DNA from 2 places in the Exiguobacterium sp. s64 genome. Region 1 is predicted to be linked to the other one. Evidence: predicted binding sites of a transcription regulator. Region 1 holds the regulator's gene; the other holds the start of a gene.

What was found. Region 1 encodes Rex, which represses fermentation and respiration genes when NADH is low (regulators of the CRP and FNR family bind a similar motif). Its sites were predicted from a motif close to TTGTGAAATATTTCACAA; they were not measured.
Region 2: the regulator Rex is predicted to act here: its motif matches at 2,310-2,327, upstream of KNP64_RS02980 (formate/nitrite transporter family protein).

The regions. Positions count from the first base shown of each region.
Region 1 is NZ_JACSLH010000013.1:39,089-43,304, reverse strand. It holds gene abc-f (ribosomal protection-like ABC-F family protein) at 1-1,392, opposite strand, end outside; gene KNP64_RS13830 (redox-sensing transcriptional repressor Rex) at 1,542-2,198, shown strand; gene KNP64_RS13825 (twin-arginine translocase TatA/TatE family subunit) at 2,198-2,416, shown strand; gene tatC (twin-arginine translocase subunit TatC) at 2,419-3,207, shown strand; gene KNP64_RS13815 (hypothetical protein) at 3,348-4,216, shown strand, end outside.
Region 2 is NZ_JACSLH010000001.1:572,776-576,991, forward strand. It holds gene mutL (DNA mismatch repair endonuclease MutL) at 1-1,354, shown strand, start outside; gene KNP64_RS02975 (50S ribosomal protein L25/general stress protein Ctc) at 1,518-2,177, shown strand; gene KNP64_RS02980 (formate/nitrite transporter family protein) at 2,388-3,230, shown strand; gene KNP64_RS02985 (anaerobic ribonucleoside triphosphate reductase) at 3,422-4,216, shown strand, end outside.

The DNA.
Region 1 (4,216 bases):
TTGCTCGAGCTTCAGTTTCGCGAGCGTCAAGCGGGCCCGCTCTCCACCCGACAGTTCATGGACGCGCTTCATCACGTCGTCACCGCTGAACAAGAACTGACCAAGCAGGCTGCGGACTTCTTGTTCACGCATGAGCGGCCAGTCGTTCCAAATCTCGTCAATGACGCGGTTGGCATCCGACAAGTTCTGTTGCTCCTGGTCGTAGTAGCCGATCTCGACGCCGGTGCCGTAGCGGATGTCACCGGTAAGGGGCGGCTGTTGTTTCGTCAACACTTTCAGGAGCGTTGATTTGCCGACTCCGTTCGGGCCGACGAGGGCGACCGATTCGCCGCGCTGCAATTGGAAGCGGAGCTGTTGGGCGATCGGTTCTTCATAGCCGATGGCAAGATCGCTCGCACTCAATACGTCGTTCCCGCTTTGACGTTTGATTGAGAACGAGAGGACGGCACTGCGCTCATCACCGTCCGGCGCTTCCATCCGGTCGACTTTCTCGAGACGTTTGCGGACGCTCTGGGCCCGCTTCGTCGTCGTCGCCCGGGCGATGTTACGCTGGATGAAGTCCTGCATCTTGGCGATCTCTTCTTGTTGCGACTCGAACTGCTTCTTCTCTTGCTCGTAGATGGCGGCCTTTTGTTCGAGATACTTCGTATAGTTGCCGACGAAGCGACGGCTCCGATGGCGTGACAACTCATAAACGACCGAGACGACACGGTCGAGGAAGTAGCGGTCGTGGGAGACGATGAGGACGGCGCCTTTATAGCCACTCAAATACTTCTCGAGCCAGCCGAGCGTCTCGATGTCCAAGTGGTTCGTCGGCTCATCCAAGATGAGCAGGTCTGGACTTTGCAGGAGCATCTTCGCGAGGGCGAGACGTGTTCGTTGTCCACCGGAGAGCGTATCGATACGGCGCTCGAAGTCGTCCGGATAGAAGCGCATCCCGTGAAGCACAGAGCGGATCGTCGCCTCGTATTGATAGCCGCCGCGGTCTTTGAACGTATGTTGTTCTTCATCGTAAGACGACAGCAGGCGCTCATAGGCGGCCGGGTCGTTCAAGATGCGTTCAGAACCCATGTCTTGTTCCATACGGCGGAGCGTCTTCTCCTGTTCGATCAAATCGGTGAAGACGGTGAGCATCTCGTTCCACATCGTCTCGTTCGACTCTAACCCTGAATCTTGGGCGAGATAGCCGATCGTCACGTCTTTCGGTTTCATGATATCGCCTGAGTCATAGTTGTATTCCCCGGCGATGACTTTGAGCAATGTCGACTTGCCGGCGCCGTTCCGGCCGACGAGGGCGACGCGTTCGCCTTCTTGAATTTCGAGTTTGACGTTCTCTAAAATCGGCTCGACGCCGAATGATTTCGATAAGTTATTGACTTGCAGTAGGATCAAGTGAAAAAACCCCTTTCTCTCTATTTAGTATACTTTATTTCTTCCCCATTTCAGGTATATTCATTGAGTGGTCATGTGAATTCGTTTACAATCAAGGTGTATGAAATTAGATTCGTTTGAAACGCGTCGTAAAAAGGAGGCTCTTTCCGTTGAGTCAAAACGAACCAAAGATTCCGCAAGCGACAGCCAAACGGTTGCCACTATACTATCGGTTTATCCAAAGCCTACATTCATCAGGAAAACAGCGTGTCTCTTCTGCTGAACTGAGCGAGGCGGTCAAGGTCGATTCGGCCACGATCCGTCGCGATTTCTCGTACTTCGGTGCGCTCGGTAAAAAGGGATATGGCTATAACGTACAGTATCTGTTAGACTTTTTCCGTAAGACACTGAATCAGGACGAGATTACGAACGTCGCCTTGGTCGGGGTTGGTCATCTCGGGACAGCTTTCGTCAACTATAACTTCCTTAAAAACAATAACACACATATCGTCGTCGGGTTCGACGCAGACGAGACAAAAGTCGGCACGACGATGTCCGGTGTCCCGATTCATCACGTCGATGAGATGGAACAGATCATGAAACAGAACAAGATTGACGTCGCCATTCTCACGGTGCCGTCTGCCTATGCGCAACCGGTCGCGGACGACTTGGTCCGCTTCGGTATCAAAGGCATCTTGAACTTCACGCCGGCCCGTCTCACGGTGCCGGACACGGTCCGCGTCCATCACATCGACTTGTCGATCGAACTCCAGTCGCTCATTTACTTTATGCAACACTATCCATCTGCTGAGGGGGTCCATCAATAATGGAATTACTATCATCGTTGCTCGTCGTCGGTATTCCTGGGGGAGCGAGTATCTTCATTATCGCCATCGTCGCGCTTATCATCTTCGGGCCGAAGAAATTGCCTGAATTCGGACGCGCCGCCGGACAAACGCTCCGTGAGTTCAAAAATGCCACGAGTGGCATGATGAACGAGCATGACGAGAAAGACAAGAAAGAAATTGAGAAGAAAGAGCAGTAATCATGAATCATCAACCTGATCAAGAACGGGCACTGTCCGACCACTTGACAGAGCTGCGGAGACGACTGATGCTGTCGGCATTTGTCGTCTTTGCCTTCTTTTTGATTGCTTTGCCGAGTGTCAAATATGTGCTCGCCTATCTCCAGGCCGACCTCGTCGAACGAGGCCTTGAATTGAACGCCTTTGGGGTCGCGGACCCGCTTATGATTTACTTGAACTTGGCGCTCGTCATCGGGCTCGTCGCGGCTGGTCCGTTTCTACTGTATCAACTGTGGGCGTTTGTCGCACCTGGTCTGCATCCGAACGAGCGGAAAGCGACGCTCGCCTATATTCCGATCATCTTCATCTTGTTCTTGATCGGTCTCGCGTTCGCCTACTATTGGTTGTTCCCGCTCGTCCTCGATATCTCGACGGACCTCGGGCAAGACCTTGGTCTGACGCAAATCATCGGGGCGTCGAACTACTTCACGTTCTTGCTGCAACTGACCATCCCATTCGGACTGTTATTCCAGTTGCCGGTCGTGACGATGTTCTTGACGCGCATCGGTGTCGTGACGCCGTACTTCCTGTCATCGATTCGGAAGTACGCCTACTTCGCCTTGTTCGTCGTCGCGGCCTTTATCACGCCGCCGGATTTGACGTCGCACCTTATGGTGTCACTGCCGCTCTTCTTCTTGTATGAGATCAGCTTATCGATTTCACGTATCACGTACCGGGGCGTGCTCCGACGTGAGAAAGAGGCGATGGTGAAAGAACAGATGGATTTGATGAAACAAATGAATGAGAAGTGAACACCATGTCATACGACGTGGTGTTTTTTTGATTTTAGGGCTATTCAATTTTGAAAAAACAACTTAAAATTAGGAGGGTTAAATCAAAAAATGGATTATTTTTGAAAGTTATGCATTCATAAACAGAAATGAGGAGACTAATGAACAAGTGGTTATGGAGCATGCTCGTGGTGCTCGTCATGATGGTGGCACCGGGAGTCGAAGTTCGAGCAGAAGACTATGCCAAACCGGAAATCATTCCGGCAGGAGAAGTCGTAGGAGATAGTGGGTATGTGTGGCGTTCGGGAAATCCGGAGACGCTTGTTCACATTGAGACCGGTGAGGAATATACGTTACCGATTCGCGTGTCTGCTGCTTATAATATGTATGCTATCGGAGACGGCCGATTTATGTTAAAAGGATGGCCGGAGTGGGTGATGTGGGATATACGTACGAATGAAGCGACGACATTCCCAATCGAAGCAGGAAGTGAGAATCGACTCGTCTCAACGAATGTAACAACAGGAATGATGTTATGGGCTGATGACGAAAAGTATATTATCACATCGATGTCAGGTGATATTCTCGGATCGCTAACGAAAGGCAGCGATCAGGTATACAGTCTGCTCGATGACGGGAACGTCCTCGCATTCGCCGACGGTCAAGTGACGAAGCGGACGGTTACAGGAGAGGTGCTTGAGACAATCAGTTCCTATTCAGGACAGGTGAGGTGGGCCCGTCACATGAAAGAAGCGAATCAATGGTTCGTGATCAAAAGTGATGACTCGGAGCACATGTTTATTTTCGATTTGGCGACGAAACGATGGATTGAGAAAGATGCAGCAAACGTAAGTAATCTTACGTGGAAAGACGGCACCTACTACTTCATGACGCGAGAAATGTATACGACATTCTATGTCAGTTATAACGTCAGCACGAATGAGTGGAAAGAGGCACCGATTGATGACGCTGACATTCGACAACACGGTCCGTGGTACGTTTTTGGTATGAAGAAGACGGAAGTGTACAC
Region 2 (4,216 bases), on a different contig from region 1:
CTATAATACACCAGCCCGATTGAAGTATTTGAAAACGTCCGCGACGGAACTGGCGAGCATCACCGACACGTTGAACCGGATCGCCTTGTCCCACCCGGAAGTGCGCCTCACGGCGTTCCATGAAGACAAGGAGCTGCTCAGGACGAGCGGGAACGGAGACATCAAACAAGTCATGCTCGCCATCTATGGCCGACAAGTCGCGGCCCAAATTGTCACGGCGTCGAGTAAGACGAACGACTATAGTTTGAGCGCCCATCTCGTCCGTCCGGAAGTGACCCGGTCGAACAAGCAGTACGTGACGCTCATCTTGAACGGTCGGAGCATCAAGAACTTTGCGTTGACCCAAAGTGTGCTCGAAGGCTACCACACGCTGCTACCGATTGGTCGTTATCCGATCGCTGTCCTCGAAGTGAACATGGACCCGATGCTGATCGATGTCAACGTCCACCCGACGAAACGAGAAGTTCGGCTTTCAAAAGAGAAAGAGCTCTGTCAGTTGATTCGCGAGACGGTCCAACTGACACTCCGGGAACAGCGTTTAATCCCGTCGGTCAAACCGAAAGAGCGACCGGTCGATCGGACCGAACAAGAGCGACTTGATTTCACGGTTGAACGGGCGCCGGTCACGGAAGAATCGCCGACGTGGAATTATCCAATTCCACGTGAGCCTGTCACGTCACCGAGTCGTTGGTCGCCGACCCCGCTCGTCAATGAAGCGCCTGAGCCGATAGCGTCGACGGTCGAATCGGAAACAATCGAGACGAAAGGAGAGCGGTTGCCGCCGCTCGACGTCATCGGTCAATTGCATGCGAGTTATATCGTCTGTGGTGCCGAGGACGGGATGTACGTCATCGACCAACACGCGGCCCAGGAACGAATCAAATATGAGTTGTTTTACGAGCAGCTCGGGAATCCTGACAAGGAATACCAGTTATTGCTGCTTCCGCTCACGCTCGAGTTCACGCAAGAAGAGGCGCTCGCGATTGAAGAAGTCACTCCGCTTTTAAAAGAAGCAGGTCTCGAATTGGAGCCGTTCGGCGGCAATACGTTCCTCGTTAGAGAGATTCCGACGTGGTACCCGCAACATGATTTAGAAGGAACGGTCCGTGATTTGATAGAGATGGCGATTCGGGATCGCTCCATTGACATCGCTAAATATCGGGAAGACGCGTCGATTTTGATGGCGTGCAAACGGTCGATTAAAGCGAACCATCCGTTGAACCACGAGATGATGCGGCAATTGCTTCACGATTTGAATCAGACGACGTCTCCGTACACGTGTCCGCACGGACGTCCGATTTTAGTGAAGTGGAGCACGTACGAGCTCGAGAAGCTATTTAAACGCGTTATGTGACACGCCTGTAATCTTTTTTTAACCTCCTGTTACGTTTATGGATAGGTGGCTATGGGAACAATATACACATGTCACTCAACGCATCGAGGTTGAGAGGTGGCTTTTTCACTGCCTCACCCTCAAGATGTAGACATGATCGATAAACCAGTAGGGGGAAAAGATTATGGCAGACACGCTTAAAGTAACGAAACGAGAATTACGACCACGTTCGGTCCGCGCTAACTTGCGTAAAGAAGGAAAAGTGTTAGGTGTCGTTTACGGCTACAAAGTTGAAAGCACACCGGTCGCATTCGAAGAGATGGCACTTCGTAAGATTCTTCGTGAACACGGCGACAACGCTTTGATCGAACTCAATATCGATGGTAAGAAAGTGAATACACTCGTTCACGGGACAGAAGTCGACCCATTCACGAACGAATACAAGCACGTCGAATTTATGGCAGTGAAGATGGACGAAGCGACAGAAGTCGAAGCGGACGTCACACTCGTCGGCGACGCGAAAGGCGTCAAAGAAGGCGGCTACTTGGCACAGACGCTCTATAAAGTAACGGTCTCGGCAACACCAGCCAACATTCCGGAGCGTATCGAGCTTGATGTTTCTGAACTCGGCATCGGTGACTCGCTCACTGTCGCTGATATTCCAGAGAACAAAGATTACGAAATCGTATCTGAGGGTGATCTTCAAATCGCATCGGTGAATGAACCGGTGGCGGTCGAAGACCTTGAAGCTGATACAGCGACAGAAGGCGAAGTTGAAGCGACTGAAGAGGCGTCAGAAACTTCAACGGAAGAGTCGGAAGAGACTTCTGAAAACAAAGAATAATCATTTCGAACGGCCCTTTGCGAAGGGTCGTTTTTTTCTAGTCACAAATCCGACAAATGTAAACGATTACGATGTGAAAAATGTGTCAACATGTGGAAGGGGCGATTGCAATTTATTCGTTTCGGGCTTATATTGTTAATGATTTCACATGTTCGTTCTTATTATAATGGTTTCATTCAAACAGAAAGAAGGGTTTGTGACATGGCATCAATGGAAATCCATGCACTCGAATCGTTGCGGAAGAAAGCACAGGCATCTTCGCAAATGATTCATTATCGGCCAATGGAGTACTTTTTACGAGCAATGCTCGCGGGGATCTTTATCGGATTCGCTTCAATTTTCACACTGAAAGTCGTCAACGGAATGTATTTGATCGATTCTCCGTTCACAACGCTCATCGGAGGATTCTCATTCGGGATCGCCCTCGTCATGATCATCTATGGCGGAGCCGAACTGTTCACCGGGAATACGATGTACTTCACAACCTCGACGATGCGGGGATACACGACGCTCAGCGACACGATGCTCGTCTGGTTGCTCTGCTTTGTCGGGAATGCGCTCGGTGGCGTTTTGTTCGCCTTGCTGCTCGCTCCGACCGGTGTCATCCAAGAACTTGGGATGGACAACTGGCTGTTCTCGGTCGTCGAAAGCAAGATGCACCACACGACGGTCGAAATTTTCTTCCGCGCAATCTTCTGCAACTGGATGGTCTGTCTTGCCATCTTCTTGCCGAAGCAAATGAAAAACGAGTTCGCCCAAATCTTCTCGATGATCTTCCTCGTCGCCGTTTTCTTCGCCTCAGGATTTGATCACGTCATCGCCAACTTCGTCTTGTTCGCCCTCACGCTCGTCGTCCCGCATCCTGAGGCGATCAGCTTTGCCGGCGCGATCCACAACTTGATCCCAGCCACGTTCGGGAATATCATCGGTGGTGCCTTGTTCATGGGTGCGATTTATACATGGTTGAACGCGAAAGGCTTGCGTGAAGCCCAAGAGTCAGAAGAAAAAGAAGAAGTCGAATTTAAAATCGTAAAGCCTGCTAAAGAGTTGTGATATGGTTCACATTAAGGTATGGTCGAGTCCAGATGAGGGCTCGGCTATTTTTTTGCGAATACGTCACACTTAATGCTCACAATTTAGACTTCACTACTTCCCAGAAAAACATGACATAATCTATATATGGAACTTAAGCGAGTAATTAACTCGCTTGTAATCAATATATAGTGAGGTGATGCGGAGTGAATATGCTCCAGCTTTATGAAGATGTCTGTGTTCTCCCAGATCAGGACCTCGTACAAGAGAACGCCAACGTCGACGGGAAATCACCACTTGGAAAATTGGCACGATTATCCTCAGAAGTATCAAAACAATTGTCGACGACATATCTATTATCAGATCGGTCACGTCAAGCCGTCGAGGATAATTTTTTGTATATCCATGACGCCGACTACTACGTGACAGGATCGACGACGTGTTGTCAAATCCCGCTCGGCCACTTGCTCACGAACGGATTTCATACCGGGCACGGGACGATTCGACCGCCCCAGGATATCCGCTCGGCGATGGCGCTCGCTTCGATTATTCTTCAAGCGAACCAAAACATGCAACACGGCGGTCAAGCTTTCCCGATGTTTGATGTCGACCTCGCACCGTATGTCGAAAAGACGTATGAACGTCAGCTCGAGCGGCTCAAAAAGCTACCAGTCGAATGGACGACCGAGCAACTCTTTGAAACTGCCGAGTCTGAAACAATCGCGGCGACGTATCAAGCGTGTGAGGCGTTCATCCACAACGCCAACTCGATGCACTCACGTGGTGGCGGACAAGTACCGTTCGTTTCCATCAATTACGGCACCGACACGAGCCGGTGGGGACGCATATTCATTCGAGAGTTGCTGCGCGCGACCGAGCGAGGGCTCGGTAACGGGGAGACGCCGATTTTCCCGATTCAAATCTTTAAAGTGAAAGAAGGGGTCAACTTCCATGAGGACGATCCGAACGTCGACTTGTTCCGTCTCGCCTGTCGTGTGACGGGCAAG